Regions from separate parts of the Nonomuraea gerenzanensis genome, predicted to be linked through region 2. Evidence: riboswitches for the same ligand, from Rfam matches in the RefSeq annotation. Region 2 holds a riboswitch; the other holds the start of a gene.
What was found. A riboswitch is a leader RNA that binds a small molecule or an ion and turns the genes downstream of it on or off. The one in region 2 is predicted to bind cobalamin.

Region 1: another riboswitch for cobalamin. It lies ahead of cobN (cobaltochelatase subunit CobN); the one in region 2 lies ahead of LCN96_RS39030 (ribonucleoside-diphosphate reductase subunit alpha).

The regions. Positions count from the first base shown of each region.
Region 1 is NZ_CP084058.1:7,337,886-7,347,942, reverse strand. It holds gene LCN96_RS34185 (pyridoxamine 5'-phosphate oxidase family protein) at 1-21, shown strand, start outside; gene cbiE (precorrin-6y C5,15-methyltransferase (decarboxylating) subunit CbiE) at 18-1,265, shown strand; gene cobM (precorrin-4 C(11)-methyltransferase) at 1,262-2,017, shown strand; gene LCN96_RS34170 (cobalt-precorrin-6A reductase) at 2,002-2,739, shown strand; gene LCN96_RS34165 (precorrin-2 C(20)-methyltransferase) at 2,730-4,211, opposite strand; gene LCN96_RS34160 (precorrin-8X methylmutase) at 4,214-4,834, opposite strand; gene cobG (precorrin-3B synthase) at 4,870-6,111, opposite strand; cobalamin riboswitch at 6,132-6,322, shown strand; gene cobN (cobaltochelatase subunit CobN) at 6,361-9,999, shown strand; gene LCN96_RS34145 (cobyrinate a,c-diamide synthase) at 9,954-10,057, opposite strand, start outside.
Region 2 is NZ_CP084058.1:8,387,697-8,397,753, forward strand. It holds gene LCN96_RS39020 (mechanosensitive ion channel family protein) at 1-626, opposite strand, end outside; gene LCN96_RS39025 (ribonucleotide-diphosphate reductase subunit beta) at 647-1,642, opposite strand; gene LCN96_RS39030 (ribonucleoside-diphosphate reductase subunit alpha) at 1,658-3,817, opposite strand; cobalamin riboswitch at 3,921-4,116, opposite strand; gene LCN96_RS39035 (Bug family tripartite tricarboxylate transporter substrate binding protein) at 4,121-5,155, opposite strand; gene LCN96_RS39040 (SAM-dependent methyltransferase) at 5,245-6,021, opposite strand; gene glmS (glutamine--fructose-6-phosphate transaminase (isomerizing)) at 6,091-7,911, opposite strand; gene LCN96_RS39050 (hypothetical protein) at 7,923-8,198, opposite strand; gene LCN96_RS39055 (ABC transporter permease) at 8,355-9,113, opposite strand; gene LCN96_RS39060 (ABC transporter ATP-binding protein) at 9,211-10,023, opposite strand.

The sequences.
Region 1 (10,057 bases), 1.0 Mb from region 2:
CGCGTCCTGGGCAACGTGTGATCACCGTCGTCGGCATCGGCGCGGACGGCTGGGACGGGCTGGGCGAGGCGTCACGGCAGGCGCTGGTGACGGCCGAGGTCGTCATGGGCGGCCCCCGCCAGCTGGAGCTCCTGCCCGCCCCCGCTGCCGAGCCTGGCATCGCCTCCGCCCCCGGATGCGTGGGAGCGGAGCGCGTCCGCTGGCCCTCGCCGCTGCTGCCCGCGCTGCCCGCGCTCATCGAGCGGTACGCCGGACGCGAGGTGTGCGTGCTGGCCAGCGGCGACCCCATGTTCTACGGCATCGGCTCCACGCTGGTACGCCTCCTGGGCGCGGCGGACGTCCGGATCCTGCCGCACGTGTCCTCGCTCTCCCTCGCCTGCGCCCGCCTCGGCTGGCCGGTCGAGCAGGTGGAGACCGTCAGCCTCGTCGGCCGCCCGCCCGAGACGCTCAACGCCGCCGCGCTCCCCGGCCGGCTGCTCGTCGTGCTCGTGGCGGGCCGCGACGCCCCCTCCCAGGTCGCCGCGCTGCTGACCGCCGCCGGCTACGGCCCGAGCCCCATGACGGCGCTGTCGGACCTGGGCGCCGCCACCGAGACGATCCAGCACGGCACGGCCGCGACCTGGGCGGGGCCCGCCGCGTCCCCTCTCCACGTGATCGCCGTCGAGTGCGTGCCCGGCCCGGACGCCGAGCCGCTGGCCCTCGTACCGGGGCTGCCCGACAGTGCGTACGAGCACGACGGCCAGCTCACCAAGCGGGAGGTCCGCGCGGTCACCCTGTCGCGGCTCGCGCCGCGACCCGGCGAGCTGCTGTGGGACGTCGGCGCGGGCGCGGGCAGCATCGCCGTCGAGTGGATGCGCAGCCATCCGTCCTGTGCCGCCGTGGCCGTCGAGAGCAGGCCCGACCGGGCCGCCGCCGTCCGCCGCAACGCCGACCGGCTGGGCGTGCCGGCGCTGCGCGTCGTGACGGGCAAGGCCCCGGACGCGCTCGACGGGCTGCCCGCCCCCGACGCGGTGTTCGTCGGCGGCGGCGTCACCGTGCCCGGCCTGCTGGAACGCTGCTGGTCACGGCTGCGCCCCGGAGGCAGGCTGGTCGCCAACGCCGTCACCCTCGAGTCCGAGGCGCTCATCGGCCAGTGGTACGGCAGGCTGGGCGGCGACCTCGTCCGCCTGGCCGTGCAGCGGGCCTCGCCCGTGGGCGGGTTCACCGGGTGGCGGCCGGCGATGCCGGTTACCGTATGGTCCCTGACCAAGAAGGACGACACGTGACCGTGTACTTCATCGGTGCCGGCCCCGGCGCCGCCGACCTGATCACCCTGCGCGGCCTGCGCCGGCTGCAGACCTCGCCGGTGTGCCTGTACGCGGGGTCGCTGGTGCCGCGCGAGCTGCTCGACTCCTGCCAGCCCGGCACCAGGCTCGTCGACACCGCCCAGCTCACCCTCGACGAGATCGTCGCCGAGCTGCTCACCGCCCACCGCGACGGGCTCGACGTGGCCCGGCTGCACTCCGGCGACCCGTCCGTCTTCAGCGCCGTCGCCGAGCAGATGCGGCGGCTGGACACGCTCGGCGTGCCGTACGAGGTGGTGCCGGGGGTGCCGGCGTTCGCGGCGGCGGCGGCCGCGCTGGGCAGGGAGCTGACCGTGCCCGGTGTCGGCCAGACGATCATCCTGACCCGCACCTCGGCGCGGGCCACGCCGATGCCCGAGGGCGAGGACCTGACCACGCTGGGGGCGAGCGGGGCGACGATGGTGCTGCATCTGGCGGTGCAGCGGATCGACGAGGTGGTGGCGGAGCTGCTGCCGTCGTACGGGGCCGCGTGCCCCGTCGCCGTGGTGGCGCGGGCCAGCAGAGCCGACGAGGTGATCCTGCGGGGGACCCTGGCGGACATCGCCGAGCAGGTGCACGCGGCCGGCATCCGGCGCACCGCCGTGATCGTCGTCGGGCGGGTGCTGTCGGCCACGCAGTTCCCCGACAGCCACCTGTACAGCGCCGAACGGGAACGTGCGTGCGGCGGGTCCTGATCCTGGGAGGCACGGCCGAGGCCCGGGCCCTGGCCGCCGAGCTGGCCGCCCGGCCCGCGACGCACGTCGTGTCGTCGCTGGCCGGGCGGGTGAGCAACCCGCGCCTGCCGGTCGGGGAGGTGCGGGAAGGCGGGTTCGGCGGGCCCGGGGGGCTGGCCGCCTTCCTGGCGGAGGAGCGCATCGACGCGCTGGTGGACGCCACCCACCCCTTCGCCGAGCGGATGACCGCCTCGGCCGCCGCCGCCTCCTCGGCCACCGGCGTGCCGCTGCTCGTCCTGCGCCGGCCGGGGTGGCAGGAGGGGGACGGCGACGCCTGGCACCGCGTCGGCTCCCTGCACGCCGCCGCCGCGCTGCTCACGACGGGCCTCAGGGTGTTCCTCACGACCGGGCGCCGGAGCCTGCCGATCTTCGCCGGCCTGCCGGGCGTGTGGCTGCTGGCCCGTTCCGTGGACCCGCCGGAGCCTCCCGTGCCGCCCCACGTGCACGTCCTGCTCGACCGGGGCCCGTACACCGTCGAGGGCGAGCGCGCGCTCATCCGCGAGCACCGCCTGAACATCCTCGTCACCAAGGACAGCGGCGGACAGCTGACCGCCGCCAAGCTCACCGCCGCCCGCGAGCTGGGCCTGCCCGTCATCATGGTGAACCGGCCGCCGCTCCCGCCCGGCGTCCGCCTGGTGGACACCGTGGCGGCGGCGACGGAGTGGGCGGCGGCTCAGGGGTAGCGGCGCGGGGTGTAGACCAGGCCGCGGTCGGTGATCCGGGTGGTGGAGGAGCCGACGATCAGCAGGCAGCGCATGTCCACCTGCCCGGGATCCAGCTCGCCCAGCGTCGTGACGGTCACGCTCTCCCGCTCGCCGCCCACGTCCCGGCCGATCACCACGGGGGTGGCGGCGTCCCGGTGCTCCAGCAGCAGGTCGCGGGCCGCCGCGAGCTGCCACGTGCGGCTGCGCGAGGCCGGGTTGTAGATCGCCAGCACCAGGTCGGCCCCGGCCGCCGCCGCGAGCCTGGCGGCCACCACCTCCCACGGCTTGAGCAGGTCCGACAGCGACACCACGCAGTAGTCGTGCCCCAGCGGCGCGCCGACGCGGCTGGCCACCGCCTGCGCCGCCGTCAGGCCGGGGACGATCCGCACCGGCACGTCGGGGAAGTCCGCCGCCGCCTCCATGACCGCGCTGGCCATGGCGAACACGCCCGGGTCCCCGGACGACACCACCGCCACCCGGGCGCCGTCGCGGGCCAGCTCCAGGGCGTGCCTGGCGCGTTCGGCCTCCACCCGGTTGTCGGTGCGGTGGCGGCGCTGGCGCGGGTTCGGGGCGACGCGGTCCACGTACGGGCCGTACCCGACGAGGTCGGTGGCGGCGGCCAGCGCCTCCTGCGCCTCGGGCGTCAGCCACGGCCGCCCCGCCGGGCCCAGGCCCACCACGGCCACCTCGCCCGACTGCCGCACCGCCGGCGGCTCCGGCACGAACGTGCGCTCCGCGGGGCTGGCGAGCAGGGCCAGCGAGAAGTACGGCACGCCGCCGGGGTCCACGTCCTTGAGCGGCGCCACCCGCTCGGCGCCCATCGTGGCGCGCTCGACGTACCAGGCGTCGTCCAGCCGGCCGGCCTCGGCCAGCGCGTCGCGGACCTTCTCGAACGTGCGGCCCAGCTTGAGCACCGCCGCCGAGTCCGTCTCCCGCAGCCGGTCGGCCAGCGCGTCGGCCGGCAGCGTGCCGGGCAGCACGGTCAGCACCTCGTCCCGCTCCACCAGCGGCCGGCCGAGCACGGCGGACGCGGCGCTGACCGACGTCACGCCCGGCACCACCTCGGTCTCGTAGCGGTGCGCGAGCCGTTTGTGCAGGTGCATGTACGACCCGTAGAACAGTGGATCGCCCTCGGCGAGCACCACCACGGTGCGTCCCGCGTCCAGGTGCGCGGCCAGCCGCTGCGCGCAGTCGGCGTAGAAGTCGTCGAGCGCGCCCTGGTAGCCGCCGGGGTGGTCGGTGGTCTCCGTGGTCAGCGGGTAGAGCAGCAGCTCCTCGATCTGGTCCGCCCGCATGTACGGCAGCGCGATGGAACGGGCGATGCTGCGGCCGTGCCTGGCGGCGTGGTAGGCGATCACGTCCGCCTCGCCGATCAGCCTGGCCGTCTTGACCGTGACCAGCTCCGGGTCACCGGGACCGAGGCCGACCCCGTACAGGCGTCCCTTCACCATGATCACTCCGTCTCGTCCGCGATGGCGTTGATCGCCGCCGCCGTCATCGCACTGCCGCCGCGGCGGCCGTGCACCACCAGGTGTTCCAGGTCGCTGCCGGCCAGCGCCTGCTTGGACTCCGCCGCGCCGATGAACCCCACGGGGACGCCCAGCACCGCCGCCGGCCGTCCCGCGCCCTCCGCCACCAGCTCCAGCAGCCGGAACAGGGCGGTCGGCGCGTTCCCGATCGCCACCACCGCGCCGTCGAGCCGGTCGCGCCACAGCTCCAGGGCGGCGGCGCTGCGCGTGGTACCGAGCCGCTCAGCCAGCTCGGGGACGCGCGGGTCGGGCAGCGTGCACAGCACCTCGTTGCCGGCGGGCAGCCTGCGCCTGGTCACGCCCGAAGCGACCATCATCGCGTCGCACAGGACGGGCGCGCCCGCGCGCAGCGCCTCACGGGCCCGCACCACCACCCCGGGGGACCAGGCCAGGTCGGTGACGAGGTCGGTCATGCCGCAGGCGTGGATCATCCGCACCGCCACCTGGGCGACCTCGGGTGGCAGGCCGGTGAGGTCGGTCTCGGCGCGGATGGTCGCGAACGAGCGCCGGTAGATCTCGGCGCCGTCGCGGAGGTAGTCGGTCACGGGGGCCCTTCTCGGTGGTCGTCGGTGGGGCGGGTTCAGCTCGGGTGGCTGCGGCGGTAGCCGTCGGCGGTGGCGACCAGCTCGATGACGGGGCCGCGCGGCAGGCCGCAGCGCCGTTCGCAGCCCGCCCAGTGGACGGGGGTGGCGGGGGCGCGGTCGTCCGCGTTCAGCTCCGCCACCCAGCGTCGTGCGTCCGCCTGGACGTCCGCCAGCGCCTTGCCGCACCCGGGGCGGCCCGTGCAGGCGGTGACTCCGGCCCAGGGGGACGCCGGGTCCGTGATCAGGCCCGCGTCGGCGAGCGCCTGCTCCGCGTCGTCCGCCTCGGTGGGGGTGAGGTCCAGTGACACGGCGGTCCGCCAGGGGGTGAGCCGGACGGCGGGGCCGCTGTCTGCCAGGGCCCTGAGCTGGGCGGGGGTCAGCCGGCCGAGCGGCACCAGCACCTCCAGGGCCACCCGCCCGTCCCGCTGCGTGCGCCGCCCGGCCCGCCTTCGCGCGCCAGGACGCTCAGGCGGCGCGGCCGACGCGGTGATCGGTGCGGTGACCGGTGGGGTGACCGGTGCGGTGACCGGGGCGGTCGTCGGTGCCGGCGCGGCCGGGTGCCTGGTCAGGCGGGCGGTGATGCGGGCGGGGCCGTTCTCCAGCTCCTGGATGCGCCAGGCCAGGGGAGCGTCGTCCGGGCGTTCGTCGAGGAACGCCTCAGCAGCGGCGATCATGAGCGGCACAGCGCCCTCCGGACGGCAGCCCAGCCCGGTGTCCCGCCCCGCCAGCAGGAGCCGCCCGCCGCCGGAGCCCTCACCGGTGAACGTCACATCGGCCCCGAGCCCGGCCACATCCCCCGAGCCGTCGTCCACCGCGCACAGGAACCGCCCCGGCAGCCCCGCCAGCCGTGGCCGCCCGCACAACGCCCGGTCCAGCTCCGCCACCAGCGCGTCCACGTCCAGCACCCCGTCACCGCACCGGCCGCCCAGCGGCGAGGCGACGATGTTGCGGACCCGTTCGTGGGCGGCCGACGGCAACAGCCCCGCCGAGGCGAGCCGGTCGGCGAAGGCGGCGGGCGAGCGCAGCCCGCGCACCTGGACGTTCGCCCGCGAGGTCAGCTCGATCACGCCCGACCCGAACTCCTCGGCGCAGCCGGCGAGCGCCCGGAACTGGGCGGCGGAGGCCGCGCCACCGGGCAGGCGGACGCGGGCCAGCGGGCCGTCGGCGGCCTCGTGTACCTGTAGCGCGCCCGGACAGGCGTCAGGACGGATCCGTCCGGAAAAGTCGGCTATGGACACGAAGAGGATCGTAACGCCAGTTCTGGTGGAGGCCGGTCGTGCCGTAGTCTCCCGGTAGGCGATGGCAAGGGAGGAAGCCGGTGCGAAACCGGCGCGGTCCCGCCACTGTGACCGGGGAGCGAGCCCCACCACAGGCCACTGCCCGGCGACGGGTGGGAAGGCCGGGGTGAGCGCTGATCCGGGAGCCAGGAGACTCCTGCCGTCGCGTCACCCGCGACCGGGGCGAGGACCCCGAGGGAGGAATGCGCCGTGCCTGGCGACAGCCGTACCGTTCTGCTGCTCTCGACGTCGGACACCGACCTGCTGAGCGCTCGCGCGAGCGCCGCCACCTACCGGCTGGGCAACCCCGCCAGGCTGATCCCCGACGACCTGCCCGCGCTGCTGGAGGGCGTGGACCTGGTCGTGGTGCGGCTGCTCGGCGGCCGGCGCGCCTGGGCGGAAGGGCTCGACGCGTTGCTGGCCGGGCCCAGGCCGGTGGTGGTGCTGGGCGGCGAGCAGGCACCGGACGCCGAGCTGATGGAGCTGTCCACGGTGAGCGGCGGCGTCTGCGCCGAGGCGCACGCCTACCTGGCCCACGGCGGGCCCGCGAACCTGGCCGAGCTGCACGCGTTCCTGTCCGACACCGTGCTGCTGACCGGGCACGGGTTCGCGCTGCCCGCGCCGACGCCGTCCTGGGGGCGGCTGGAACGGGCGGCCGGACCGGGCAGCGGGCCCGTGGTGGGGGTGCTCTACTACCGGGCGCACCACCTGGCGGGCAACACCGCGTTCGTGGAGGCGCTCTGCGCGGCGGTCGAGGACGCCGGCGGTCAGGCCATGCCGATCTTCTGCTCGTCCCTGCGCTCCGCCGAGCCCGCGCTGCTCGACACGCTGCGGGCCGCGGACGTGCTGGTCGTGACGGTGCTGGCGGCGGGCGGCGCGCGGCCCGCCACCGCCGCGGCGGGCGGTGACGACGAGGCGTGGGACGTGGGCGCGCTGGCCGCGCTCGACGTGCCGATCCTGCAGGGGCTCTGCCTGACCACCAGCCGGCAGGCGTGGGAGGAGAACGACGACGGACTGTCGCCGCTGGACGCCGCCTCACAGGTGGCGATCCCCGAGTTCGACGGGCGGATCATCACGGTGCCGTTCTCGTTCAAGGAGATCGACGAGGACGGGCTGACCGTCTACGCCGCCGACCCCGAGCGGGCCGCCCGGGTGGCCGGCATCGCGGTGCGGCACGGACTGCTGCGGCACGTCCCGCCCGCCGAGCGGCGCCTGGTCGTGATGTTGTCGGCGTACCCGACCAAGCACTCCCGCGTCGGCAACGCCGTCGGCCTGGACACCCCGGCCAGCACCGTACGGCTGCTGGCCAGGCTCGCCGAGGCCGGATACGACCTGGGCGAGGGCTTCCCCGGCGTGGCCGAGCAGGACGGCGACGCGCTCATCCACGCCCTCATCGCCGCCGGTGGCCAGGACCAGGACTGGCTGACCGAGGAGCACCTCGCGGGCAATCCTGTACGGATCTCCGCCGCCTCGTACGAGCAGTGGTACCGCACGCTGCCCGAGGACCTGCGGGCCGCGATGGAGCGGCACTGGGGCCCGCCCCCGGGCGAGCTGTTCGTGCACCAGGGCGACATCGTGCTGGCCGCGCTGCGCGCCGGGAACCTCGTCGTCATGGTCCAGCCGCCGCGCGGCTTCGGCGAGAACCCGATCGCCATCTACCACGACCCCGACCTGCCGCCCAGCCACCACTACCTGGCCGCCTACCGCTGGTTGTCGGCCGAGTTCGGCGCGCACGCGATGGTGCACGTGGGCAAGCACGGCAACCTGGAGTGGCTGCCGGGCAAGTCGGCGGGCATGTCCGCCGCGTGCGCCACCGACGCGGCGATCGGGGACCTGCCGCTGGTCTACCCGTTCCTGGTGAACGACCCGGGCGAGGGCACCCAGGCCAAGCGGCGGGCGCACGCCGTGCTGGTGGACCACATGGTGCCGCCGATGGCCAGGGCGGACACGTACGGGGACATCGCGCGGCTGGAGCAGCTCCTGGACGAGCACGCCACGATCGCCGCCATGGACCCGGCCAAGCTACCCGCCATCCGGGCGCAGATCTGGACGCTCATCCAGGCCGCCCGGCTCGATCACGACCTGGGGCTGGCGGATCGGCCGCATGACAGCGAGTTCGACGACTTCCTGCTGCATGTGGACGGGTGGCTGTGCGAGGTGAAGGACGCGCAGATCCGGGACGGGCTGCACGTGCTCGGGCAGGCGCCGGTGGGGCAGGTGCGGGTCGATCTGGTTCTGGCCGTCCTGCGGGCGCGGCAGTTGTGGGCGGGGCGCGAGACGTTGCCGGGGTTGCGGGAGGCGCTCGGGCTGGTGGAGGACGGGACGGCGGGGCTGGCGGCCGTGGATCGGGCCGAGGGGGTCGCGCGGGCGTTGGTGGCGGGGATGGAGGAACGCGGCTGGGCCCCAGAGGCGGCCTCCGAGGTTGTGCGCACCGTCCTCGGCATCGCGCCGCCCGCCTCCGCGACGCCCGCCGATGCGGCTCAGCTCACGGCTCCCGACGGCGGCCTCGTCACGCGGATCCTCACCTTCGCCGCCACCGAGGTCGTCCCCCGCCTGGCCCGCACCACCGACGAGCTCGACCACCTCCTGCACGCCCTGAACGGCGGCTACGTCCCCGCGGGCCCCAGCGGCTCACCGCTGCGCGGCCTGGTCAACGTGCTCCCGACAGGCCGCAACTTCTACTCGGTGGACCCCCGAGCCGTGCCCAGCAGGCTGGCCTGGGAGACCGGCCAGGCGATGGCCGAGTCACTGCTGGAGCGCTACCGCGCCGACACGGGCGAGTGGCCGCGTTCCGTCGGCCTGTCCGTCTGGGGCACCAGCGCCATGCGGACGGCGGGCGACGACGTGGCGGAGGTGCTGGCCCTGCTCGGCGTCCGCCCCGAATGGGACGAGGCCTCCCGCCGCGTCACCCGGCTGGAGCCGATCCCCCTCGCCGAGCTGGCCCGGCCCAGGATCGACGTGACGGTCCGGATCAGCGGCTTCTTCAGGGACGCCTTCCCGCACGTGGTGGCGATGCTCGACGACGCCGTACGCCTGGTGGCGGCCCTGGACGAGCCGCACGAGCACAACTACGTGCGCGCCCACGTGGCCGAGGCAGGGGGCGGCGAACGGCAGGCCACGATGCGCATCTTCGGCTCCGCGCCCGGCGCGTACGGAGCGGGCCTGCTCCCGCTGATCGACAGCCGCAACTGGCGCGACGACGCCGACCTGGCCGAGGTGTACGCGGTGTGGGGCGGCTTCGCCTACGGCCGCGACCTCGACGGCGTGGCCGCCCGCCCGCAGATGGAGGACGCCTACCGCCGCATCGCCGTGGCCGCCAAGAACGTCGACAGCAGCGAGCACGACATCGCCGACTCCGACGACTACTTCCAGTACCACGGCGGCATGGTCGCCACCGTCCGCGCCCTCACCGGCAGGGCCCCGGCCGCCTACATCGGTGACAGCACCCGGCCCGACGCCGTACGCACCAGAACGCTCTCCGAGGAGACGGCGCGCATCTTCCGCGCCAGGGTCGTCAACCCGCGCTGGCTGGCCGCGATGCGGCGGCACGGCTACAAGGGCGCGTTCGAGCTGGCCGCCACCGTCGACTACCTGTTCGGCTACGACGCCACCACGGGGGTGGTGGCCGACTGGATGTACGACAAGCTGACCGAGACGTACGTGCTCGACCCGGAGAACCAGACGTTCATGGCCGAGTCGAACCCGTGGGCCCTGCACGGCATCGCCGAGCGCCTGCTGGAGGCCGCCGAGCGTGGCATGTGGGAGCACCCGGACCCCGACGTGCTGCGCGGGCTGCAGGAGGTCTACCTCAAGACCGAGGGCGACCTGGAGGACGACACCAGCCGCTGAGCCGTCCCCGGCGTGCCCGCCCAGTGCAGGTGCAGGTAGGACGCGGTCACGCCGGGAT
Region 2 (10,057 bases):
CCCCACTCGTCCTCCACGACGACCACGTCGTCCAGGCGCAGCGCGTCGCTGAAGGCGAGCTGCAGGCCGGCGAGCATGTTGCCGATCGTGGGCTGGGCGGCGATGCCGACGATGGCGCCGGCGATGCCGGCCGAGGCGAGCAGACCGGCGCCGAGCGCGCGGACCTGCGGGAAGGAGAAGAGCATGGCGCCGACCGCGATCACGATGATGATCGCCGCGGCGACGCGGCGGACCAGCGCGATCTGCGTCATGATCCGCCGCGCCCGCCGGTTGCGCTCCCCCTCGACCAGCACCAGCCGGTCGAGGATGACGTCCGTCAGCGCGTACGCCGCCTGCACGATCAGCCAGGTGACCGCGGCGATGCTGGCCAGGCCGAGCACCCGTTCGACGGTGCCGGCCGTGGCCTTCTCACTCGCGGAGTCGCCGAACATGCCCGGCCCGAACACGAGGTTGAACGCCAGTACGGCGGCCACCGAGAAGGCCGGCCACGTGCAGTGCTCCACCAGATGCCGGGCCAGGGCCCATTTCCGGCCCACCTTGGTGAGGATTCGCCTGCTCACCTCCACCAGGAGGATGGCTCCCACCACCGCGATGACGAGGATCGGCCAGTCAGCCGGAGACTGCACGCTCTTGCCCCCCAAGTGTCTTAGAACGTCTCGTCAAAGGTCACATTTCCCTCAACTGCCACTTGATACGCGGAGACACGCCGTTCGAAGAAATTGGCCAGCTCCTGCACGTCCTGCAACTCCATGAACGCGAACGGGTTCGCGGAGCCGTAACGCCGCGGCATCCCCAGCCTGACCAGGCGTTGGTCGGCGACGTACTCGAGGTACTGGCGCATCTGGGCGACACTCATGCCCCTCATCCCGTCGCCGCAAAGATCTTCGGCGAAGGCCAGCTCGGCGGCCACCGCCTCCTCCAGCATCAGCGTCACCTGCTTGGCCAGCTCGTCGTCGAACAGCGACGGCTCCTCGGCCCGTACGGTGTCCACCACGCTGAAAGCGAACTCCATGTGCATGGACTCGTCGCGGAACACCCAGTTCGTCCCCGTGGCCAGCCCGCCGAGCAGGCCCCGGGAGCGGAACCAGTAGACGTAGGCGAAGGCGCCGTAGAAGAACAGGCCCTCGATGCAGGCGGCGAAGCAGATCAGGTTCAGCAGGAACCGGCGGCGCTCGGCGGCGCTCTCCAGCCGCTTCAGGCTCTCGATGGAGTCGATCCACTTGAAGCAGAACTCGGCCTTGTCGCGGATCGACGGGATGTGCTCGATCGCGGCGAACGCCTTGACCCGCTCGTCCGGGTCGGGCAGGTACGTGTCGAGCAGCGTCAGGTAGAACTGCACGTGCACGGCCTCCTCGAAGAGCTGCCTGCTCAGGTACAGGCGCGCTTCGGGGGCGTTGACGTGCTGGTAGAGGTTGAGCACGAGGTTGTTGGCGACGATGGAGTCACCGGTGGCGAAGAAGGCGACCAGCCGGTTGATCAGGTGCCGCTCCTGCGGCGTCATCTTCGCCAGGTCGGCGAGGTCGTTGTGCAGGTCCACCTCCTCGACGGTCCACGTGTTGCGGATGGCGGCGCGGTAGCGCTCGTAGAAGTCCGGGTAGCGCATGGGCCGGAGGGTGAGGTCCATTCCGGGGTCGAGCAGCATGAGAAGAGGGGCTCCTTACTGGCAGGCTTCGCAGGTTTCCGGGTTCTCGAGTGAGCAGGCCACCGCTTCCACCGCTTCCACCGTGGCGACCGTGGTCTGGGCGATGCGGGTGGCCGGGCGGGAGCGCAGGTAGTACGTGGTCTTCAGGCCCTGCTTCCAGGCGTAGGCGTACATCGAGGAGAGCTTGCCGATGGTGGGGCTGGCCATGAAGAGGTTGAGCGACTGCGACTGGTCGATGTACGGCTGGCGCGCGGCGGCCAGGTCGATGAGCGCCTTCTGCGGCAGCTCCCAGGCCGTGCGGTAGAGCAGCTTGAGGTCGTCGGGGATGCCGGGCACCGTCTGCACCGAGCCGTCGGCGCGCTTGAGGTCGTCGCGCAGCTGCTGGGTCCACAGGCCGCGAGCCTGGAGGTCGGCCACCAGATAGCGGTTGACCTGGAGGAACTCCCCTGACAGGGTCTCGCGCTTGAACACGTTGGACACCTGCGGCTCGATGCACTCGTAGCAGCCGGCGATGGAGGCGATCGTGGCGGTGGGGGCGATGGCGATCATGAGGGAGTTGCGCAGGCCGGTGCGGGCGATCTTCTCGCGCAGCACGTCCCACCGGGGTGAGCCGGCCGCGTAGTGGTCGGGGTGCAGGATTCCGGCGGCGGCGCGCGTGTCGGCGTACGACGGGTGCCGGCCGCGCTCGGCGGCGAGGTCGGCCGAGGTGTCGTAGGCCGCCAGCGCGATCTCCTCGGAGATCCTGGTCGACAGCTCCAGCGCGCGCGGCGAGTCGAACGGCAGCCGCAGCGTGAAGAACACGTCGGCCAGCCCCATCAGGCCGAGCCCGATCGGCCGCCAGCGCTGGTTGGCCGCCTCGGCCTCGGGCGTCGGATAGAAGCCGAGGTCGATGGTGCGATCGAGGAAGCGGACGGCGGTGCGCACGGTCCGGCGCAGCCGCTCCCAGTCCACCTCCCCCGCCTCCAGGTGGGCGGCCAGGTTGATCGAGCCGAGGTTGCAGACCGCGGTCTCGGCGTCGCTGGTGACCTCCAGGATCTCGGTGCACAGGTTCGACAGGTGGATGACGTTCCCGGGGCGGGCGGTCTGGTTGGAGGTGCGGTTCGCGGCGTCCTTGAACGTCATCCAGCCGTTGCCGGTCTGGGCGAGGGTGCGCATCATGCGGCCGTACAGGGTGCGTGCCGGGATCTGCCGGACATATCGTCCTTCGGCCTCGTAGGCGCGGTATCTCGCCTCGAACGCCTCGCCGTACAGGTCCGTGAGGTCGGGCGTCTCCTTCGGGTCGAACAGCGACCACATCTCGTCGGCCTCCACCCGGCGCATGAACTCGTCGGGCACCCAGTTGGCCAGGTTCAGGTTGTGCGTGCGGCGGGCGTCCTCGCCGGTGTTGTCCCGCAGCTCCAGGAACTCCTCGATGTCGGCGTGCCAGGTCTCCAGGTAGACGCAGGCCGCGCCCTTGCGCCGCCCGCCCTGGTTGACCGCGGCCACGGAGGAGTCCAGCGTGCGCAGCCAGGGCACGATGCCGTTGGAGTGACCGTTCGTGCCTCGGATCAGGGAGCCGCGCGAGCGCACCCTGGTCCAGGAGACGCCGATGCCGCCGGCGTACTTGGACAGGCGCGCGACCTGCCCGTACCGGTCGTAGATGGCTTCGAGCTCGTCGCGCGGCGAGTCGAGCAGGAAGCAGGACGAGAGCTGCGGGCGGCGCGCCCCCGAGTTGAACAGGGTGGGCGAGCTGGGCAGGTACGACAGCGTGGACATCAGCCCGTACAGCTCGGCCGCCTCGGCGACGCTCCGCGACAGGCCGCACGCCACGCGCAGGAAGAAGTGCTGCGGGCGCTCCAGCACCTTGCGCGTCTCGGGGTGGCGCAGCAGGTAGCGGTCGTGGACCGTGCGCAGCCCGAAGTACTCGAACCGGTCGTCGGCCTCGTCCGCGACCAGCGCGTCCAGCTCGGCGGCGTGCGCGGCGACGAACTCCGCCAGCGCGTCCTGAATCAGCCCGGCCGCGTGGGTGGCCGCGATCGACTCGGAGAACGACCGCACGCCGTGCCCGGCGGCCTCCTCGGCGATCTCCTCGGCCAGCAGCCGCGCGGCGACCCGGGAGTTGGCCGGGTCGGCGATCACCCGCGCCGCGGCCTCCTCGATGGCCAGGCGGCGGTCAACCTCGACGATCTGAGTCACGTTCGCTCTCCTCATCCCCGTGAGGGCATGCGAGAGCACGGCAGCACAAGGCCACGACGCGCTCCGGCCCACCCTCGAGACCCTGAACACCACATGCCGGGCAGCACCCGGCATACCGCTGGCAGGTCTTCGGGCTCGCGGGCACGCTCGATGGCACCTACTGGCCGTCGCTTCCCGGATCTCTCCAGTGCGTCTGACGGCGGTCGTTCCCGCTCACCGCTGCGGGGCAGCCCCGGAATCGCACCGGGTTCCCTTTTGCTCCGCCTCCTGGGAGGCGAACCAGCGACGACCAGGATCCTACATCTAGTGGCCGTTCCCGCAACTGCCCCAGCATGTTGTGGCTTTGGTCGAGTCGAGCAAACCAAGATCACGCAGTACGGCGCGGGTGCGGGCGATCTCGGTGCCCAGCCAGCGGGTGAAGTCGTCACCGGACAGCGGGATCGGCAGCCAGCCCGCGGCCAGGCAGGCGGCCTCCCACTCGCTGGACGCGATCACCGCCTCGCACATGCGCACGGCGTGCTCGCGGCTCTCCTCCGGCATGTCCTCCGGCCCGAACGCGGCCGTCCAGTCGGCGAAGTCCACCCGCACGCCGCACTCCAGCAGCGTGGGCACGTCGAGGTCGGGCACGCGCCGGGCCGAGGAGACCGCCAGCGCCCTGACCCGGCCCCGCCCGATGGCGGTGCGCCAGTCGGCCAGCGAGCCCGCGGCGGCGACCGCCCTGCCCGACAGCAGCGCCGAGGCGGCCTCGCCCAGCCTGGGGTAGCCGGTGTAGTCGACCCGCCGGCCGTCCGCGCCGATCGCCCTGGCGATCAGGCCGAACAGCAGGTGGTCGGGCTCGCCCTGCGGCCCGCCCGCCAGCAGGGTCTGCCCGGGACGGGCCAGCAGGCGGGCGCCGAAGTCGTCGAAGTCGCGCAGCGGCGAGCGGTCGGGCACCACCACGACCTCGATCTGGCCGCTCAGCCTGGCCAGCGGGGTGCCGGTGTCGAGCAGGCTCTGGCCGTTGTTCAGCTCGGCGGCGGCCAGCGCGGGCAGGCCGCTCACGGTGATCACCGACCCGCCGACCGCCAGGCCGCCGGGCCCTGTCGGCCCGCCGCCGGGCGCCGCCGGGCTGCCGGTGATCGCCTGGCCGACGGCCGCCGCGAAACCCGCGGCGCGGGCCGCGTCGGCGAACGCCCGCCCGACCCGGGTCCAGCGGTGCCCGGCCACGTTGATCGAGAATCCGGTACGCAGCACGTTCCCCGCCCGCGGGGTGCCACAACCGGCGGCACAGGCGATGGCGCCGATTCCGCAGGCGACGAACCGCCGCCGGCGCATCTGCTTCTCCCCCGAATCCCCCATTACTCTAGGTTATTAACCCATTACAAGATGGGTTACACCGGGGTCATGGTCAACACTCAATATCGCTATTCTTTGCGATTTTTCGTGACTTATCGGACTTTCTTCCCCACGCCCGCCATCAGCGACGACGGCAGCGACCAGTCCCCCACCAGCTTGGGCCGGTCCGGGCGCCAGTCCGTGGCCTGCACGAGCCCCGGCGGCTCCAGCGGCCAGTCCCCGAAGAACGCGCGGATCTGCCCGGGCGACCGGTCGGTCCCGCCCCTGCCGGACGAGCCCCGGCGGACACCTCTGCCCCGCTCCTCGTCCTCCAGGTCCGCCATGGTCGTGGCGTGCGTGATCACCAGGTGGCTGCCCGGCGCGGCCCGCTCGCGCAGCACGGCCACCGCCCGCTGCGGATCCGCCGAGTCGGGCAGGAAGTGCAGGATCGAGACCAGCAGCACGGCGATCGGCCGGTCGAGATCGAGGAACTCGCCCGCTCCCGCCAGCACGGCGCCGGGATCGAGCAGGTCGGCCTGGACGAAACGGGCCCTGCCCGGCGAGTGCCGGAGCAGGGCCGTGGCGTGTGCGGCGACGACGGGGTCGTGATCGACGTAGACCACCCTGGCCTCGGGCGCCACCTCGTGCGCGCTGCCCTGGGTGGGCAGCCCGGCGCCGAGGTCGAGGAACTGGTCGACCCCGGCGCGGCTGACGTAACGGACGGCACGCTGGAGGAAGGCCCGGTTCGCGCGGGCCAGCGGGACCGCCTCCGGGATCAGCTCGGCGAGCTGGTCGATGGCCTGGCGGTCGACCGCGAAGTTGTCCTTCCCGCCGAGCATGTAGTCGTACATGCGTGCGGGATGAGGTCTCTGGTGGTCGAACTGCCGCACAGTATCGAATTTATGTCGTATCCAGCCGGATAACACTACCTTGGGAAGATTGTGGCTGAATTAAGTCGGCTATTCGACCGTGACGCTCTTGGCGAGGTTGCGCGGCTTGTCCACGTCGCGGCCCAGCGTCACCGCCGCGTGGTACGCCAGGAGCTGCAGCGGGATCGTCAGCAGGATCGGGTCCAGCTCGATCTCGTTCTTGGGGATCACGATCACGTCGTCGGCCAGCTTGGCGTCCGGCTCGCGGTGCCCCACCATCAGCACCTGGCCGCCGCGGGCGCGGATCTCGCCGAGCGTGGTGAGGTTCTTGTCGAGCAGCTCGTCGTCCGGCACGATCGCGACCGTCGGCATGTCGGGGCCGATCAGCGCGAGCGGGCCGTGCTTGAGCTCGCTGGCCGGGTACGCCTCGGCGTGCACGTAGGAGATCTCCTTGAGCTTCTGCGCGCCCTCGCGGGCCACCGGGTAACCGCGCACCCGGCCGACGAACATCATGCTCGGGTGCGGCGCGTACTTCTTGGCCAGCTCGGCGATCTTGTCGCCCTGCTGCAGGATCTGCTCGATCTGGCCGGGCAGCCGGCGCAGGCCCTCCACGATGCGCCGCCCGTCGGCGGGCGACAGGTCGCGCACGCGCCCGAGGTGCAGCGCGAGCAGCGCGAACGCCAGCGACGTCGAGGTGAACGCCTTGGTCGAGGCGACCGAGACCTCGGGGCCCGCGTGCAGGTAGATGCCGCCGTCCACCTCGCGGGCGATGGCGCTGCCCACGGCGTTGACGATGCCGATGACCCGGCCGCCCTTGCGCTTGAGCTCCTGCACGGCGGCGAGGGTGTCGTAGGTCTCGCCCGACTGGCTGATCGCGACGTAGAGGGTGTCGGGGTCGACGACGGGGTTGCGGTAGCGGAACTCGCTGGCCGGCTCGGCGTCGGACGGGATGCGCGCCAGCTCCTCGATGAGCTGCGCGCCGATCTGGCCCGAGTAGTACGCGGAGCCGCAGCCGATGATCTTGACCCGGCGGAAGCTCCGGGTCTCGCGGGCGTCCATGTTCAGGCCGCCGAGGTGGGCCACGTGGAAGCGCTCGTCGAGGCGGCCGCTCATGGTGCGGGTGATCGTCTCGGGCTGCTCGGAGATCTCCTTGAGCAGGTAGTGCTCGTAGCCGCCGGTGTCGTAGTGGCCGGCGTCCCAGTCGACGGTCAGCGGCTCCTTGGCCGTCTCGCGGGCGTCGCTGGCGAAGGTGTGGAAGCCGTCGGCCTTGAGCACGGCCAGCTCGCCGTCCTCCAGGTGCACGACCTGGCGCGTGTAGCGGACCAGCGCGGCCACGTCGGAGGCGGCGAACATCTCCTTCTCGCCGATGCCCAGCACGATCGGGCTGCCGTTGCGCGCCACGACCACCTCGCCGGGCCGCTCGGAGTCGATCACGGCGATGCCGTACGTGCCGACGATGCTCTTGAGCGTCTTCCTGACGGCCTCCTCGAGCGAGTCGTTCTCGTCCACCGCGGCGGCGATCAGGTGCGCGAGCACCTCGGTGTCGGTCTCGGAGGCGAACACCACCCCGTCGGCCTCCAGCTTGGCGCGCAGCTCGGCGGCGTTCTCGATGATGCCGTTGTGCACGACCGCGATGCGCTCGTCGGCGGACAGGTGGGGGTGCGCGTTGACGTCGCTCGGCACGCCGTGGGTGGCCCACCGGGTGTGCCCGATGCCGAGGCTGCCCTTGAACCTGACCGGCACCACCTTGGCCAGATCGGCCACCCGGCCCTTGACCTTGCGTACCTTCAGGCCCTTGTTGGACACCACGACCCCGGCCGAGTCATAGCCCCGGTACTCCAGCCGCTGCAGGCCCTCCAGCAGGATGGGCGCGGCGTCCTTGGGGCCGACATAGGCCACGATTCCGCACATCGAGGTCTCCTCTATCCGTAGACGATCCTGCGTAGCTGCCGCAGGGACAGCTCTGGAGCCGCTACCCGCCGGCCCCGTAACTCGGCCGCGATCCGGGGAAAGATCTCGTCATTGGTGAAGCCCTTGGACTTCAGCTCGCCGTGACGGCGCCGGACGTACTCCTCGGTGGAGTCCGAGAAGTACGACAGCACGTCGGCGACCACGCGGGCGGCCTCGCCTGGGCCGAGCGGGCTCGTCCTCGTGAGGTGCGCGATGAGATCTTCGTACGGATGCCGTGCCGTGGACACAGACGAGGACACTACGGCTCTGGAACGAGACACGCCAACATCCTGCCCGATATCGGGCAGGAAATGCTTCTAGGCGACGGGCGGCGCGGCTCCAAGCCCTTAGGCGACGGCGGCGCGGCTCCGAGCTCTTGGGTGATGGCGCGCGGCTCCAAGCCCTTAGGCGACGGCGGCGCGGCTCCAGCCTTTGCCCAGCCGGCGGCAGGCGAAGGCGCCGGCGGCCAGGCCGAGGCCGGCGAGCACCGCCGCCGGGCCCGCCGTGCCGGCGGCGTCACCCCTGACCGCCGCCTGCAACATGGTCGTCGCCCAGTACCCGGGCGAGAGCGGCGCGACGGCCTGCGCCCAGCCCGGCATCATCGCGTACGGGACCAGCGCTCCGCCCAGCGCGCTGACCGACAGGGCGGCGAGGTTGCACAACGTGCTCAGCTCGCCCTGGCTGCGCACCACCCCGGCGACGGCCGTGCCCGCGCAGAGCAGGGTGAAGCTCCACACCGTCACGGCCAGCGCCAGCGGCCAGACCGGGCCCGCCGGGCGCAGGCCGACCGCGAGCACGCCGTAGACCAGCAGCACGCTCTGCTGGACGACCAGGACGGCGAAGACGGGCAGGGCCTTGCCGATCACCATCTCGGTGACTGTGGCCCTGGTGGCGCGCAGCCGGTCCCAGGTGTGCCAGGTGCGTTCGGTGAGGGTGGCGGTGGCGACGTCGGCCATCGACAGCACCGAGAACATCACCAGCAGGCCCGTGACGGCCTGCGCGGGCTCGCCGAGCATGCTCTTGAAGATCAGCATGAGGACCATGGGCATGACCAGGTAGCTGACGAAGTGGGCGGGGTCGCGGCGGCGCAGCAGCACGTTGTGGCCCGCCAGCACGGCGATCCTGCGCAGCGCCGGCGCGCGACCGGCGGTCAGTCGGCCCACGGTCAGGCGGCTCCCAGTCGGGCGGCCCACGGTCAGGCGGTTCCCTGTCGGGCGGTTCCCGGTCGGGCGGTTCTCACGCGGGCGGCCTTCGCGCGGCTCAGGTGACGTGGTCATGGGACAGCTCCCGGTACAGGTCGTCGAGCGAGGGCTGGCGGATGTCGATGGCGCGTACCGGGCGGTCGAGGTCGCGCAGCAGGGCGGCCAGGGTCGCGGTCGGGTCGGTGGTGGCGACGGCGAGGTCCGGGCCGCCCGCCACGCTCACCCGCACCTCCCCCGGCAGGTCCCTCAGCAGGTCGGCGCCGGCGCCCCGGGCGATCACCCGGCCGTCGCGGGCGACGGCGATCGTCGCTGCCAGCTCCGTCAGCTCCGGCAGGTAGTGGGTGCAGTAGACGACGGCCGCGCCCTCGTCCGCCCGCCGCCGCACCGCCGCGAGCAGCGCCGCGCGCGTCTCGGGGTCGGCGCCCGCCGTGGGTTCGTCGAGGAGCAGCACGCCGGGGTCGGCCAGGAGGGCGGTGGCGGCCTGGGCCCTGCGCTGCTGGCCGCCGGAGAGCACGCTCACCCGGCGGTCGAGCACACCCGTGAGGGCCAGTTCCTCGGCCGTGCCCTCCACGGCCCGCGCCAGGGCCCGGCCGCGCAGCCCCGCCAGGCCGCCGAAGAGCCGCAGCGTCTCCCGTACGGTGATCGTGGGGTAGAGCGCGAGCTGCTGCGGCGCCACCCCCAGCTCCCCCTCGACCCGCACGGACCCGGCGTCCGGCACGACCAGCCCCGCCGCGATCTCGAAGAACGTCGTCTTACCCGCCCCGTTGTGCCCCACCAGCCCAGTGATCTCCCCCGGCGCCACGCCCAGGTCGAACCCGTCGAGCGCGGTCACCTCGCCGAATCGCTTGACCAGCCCCTCAGCTCTCAGCACGGCCGTCACACCCTCTCAGTCTACGCTGTAGACT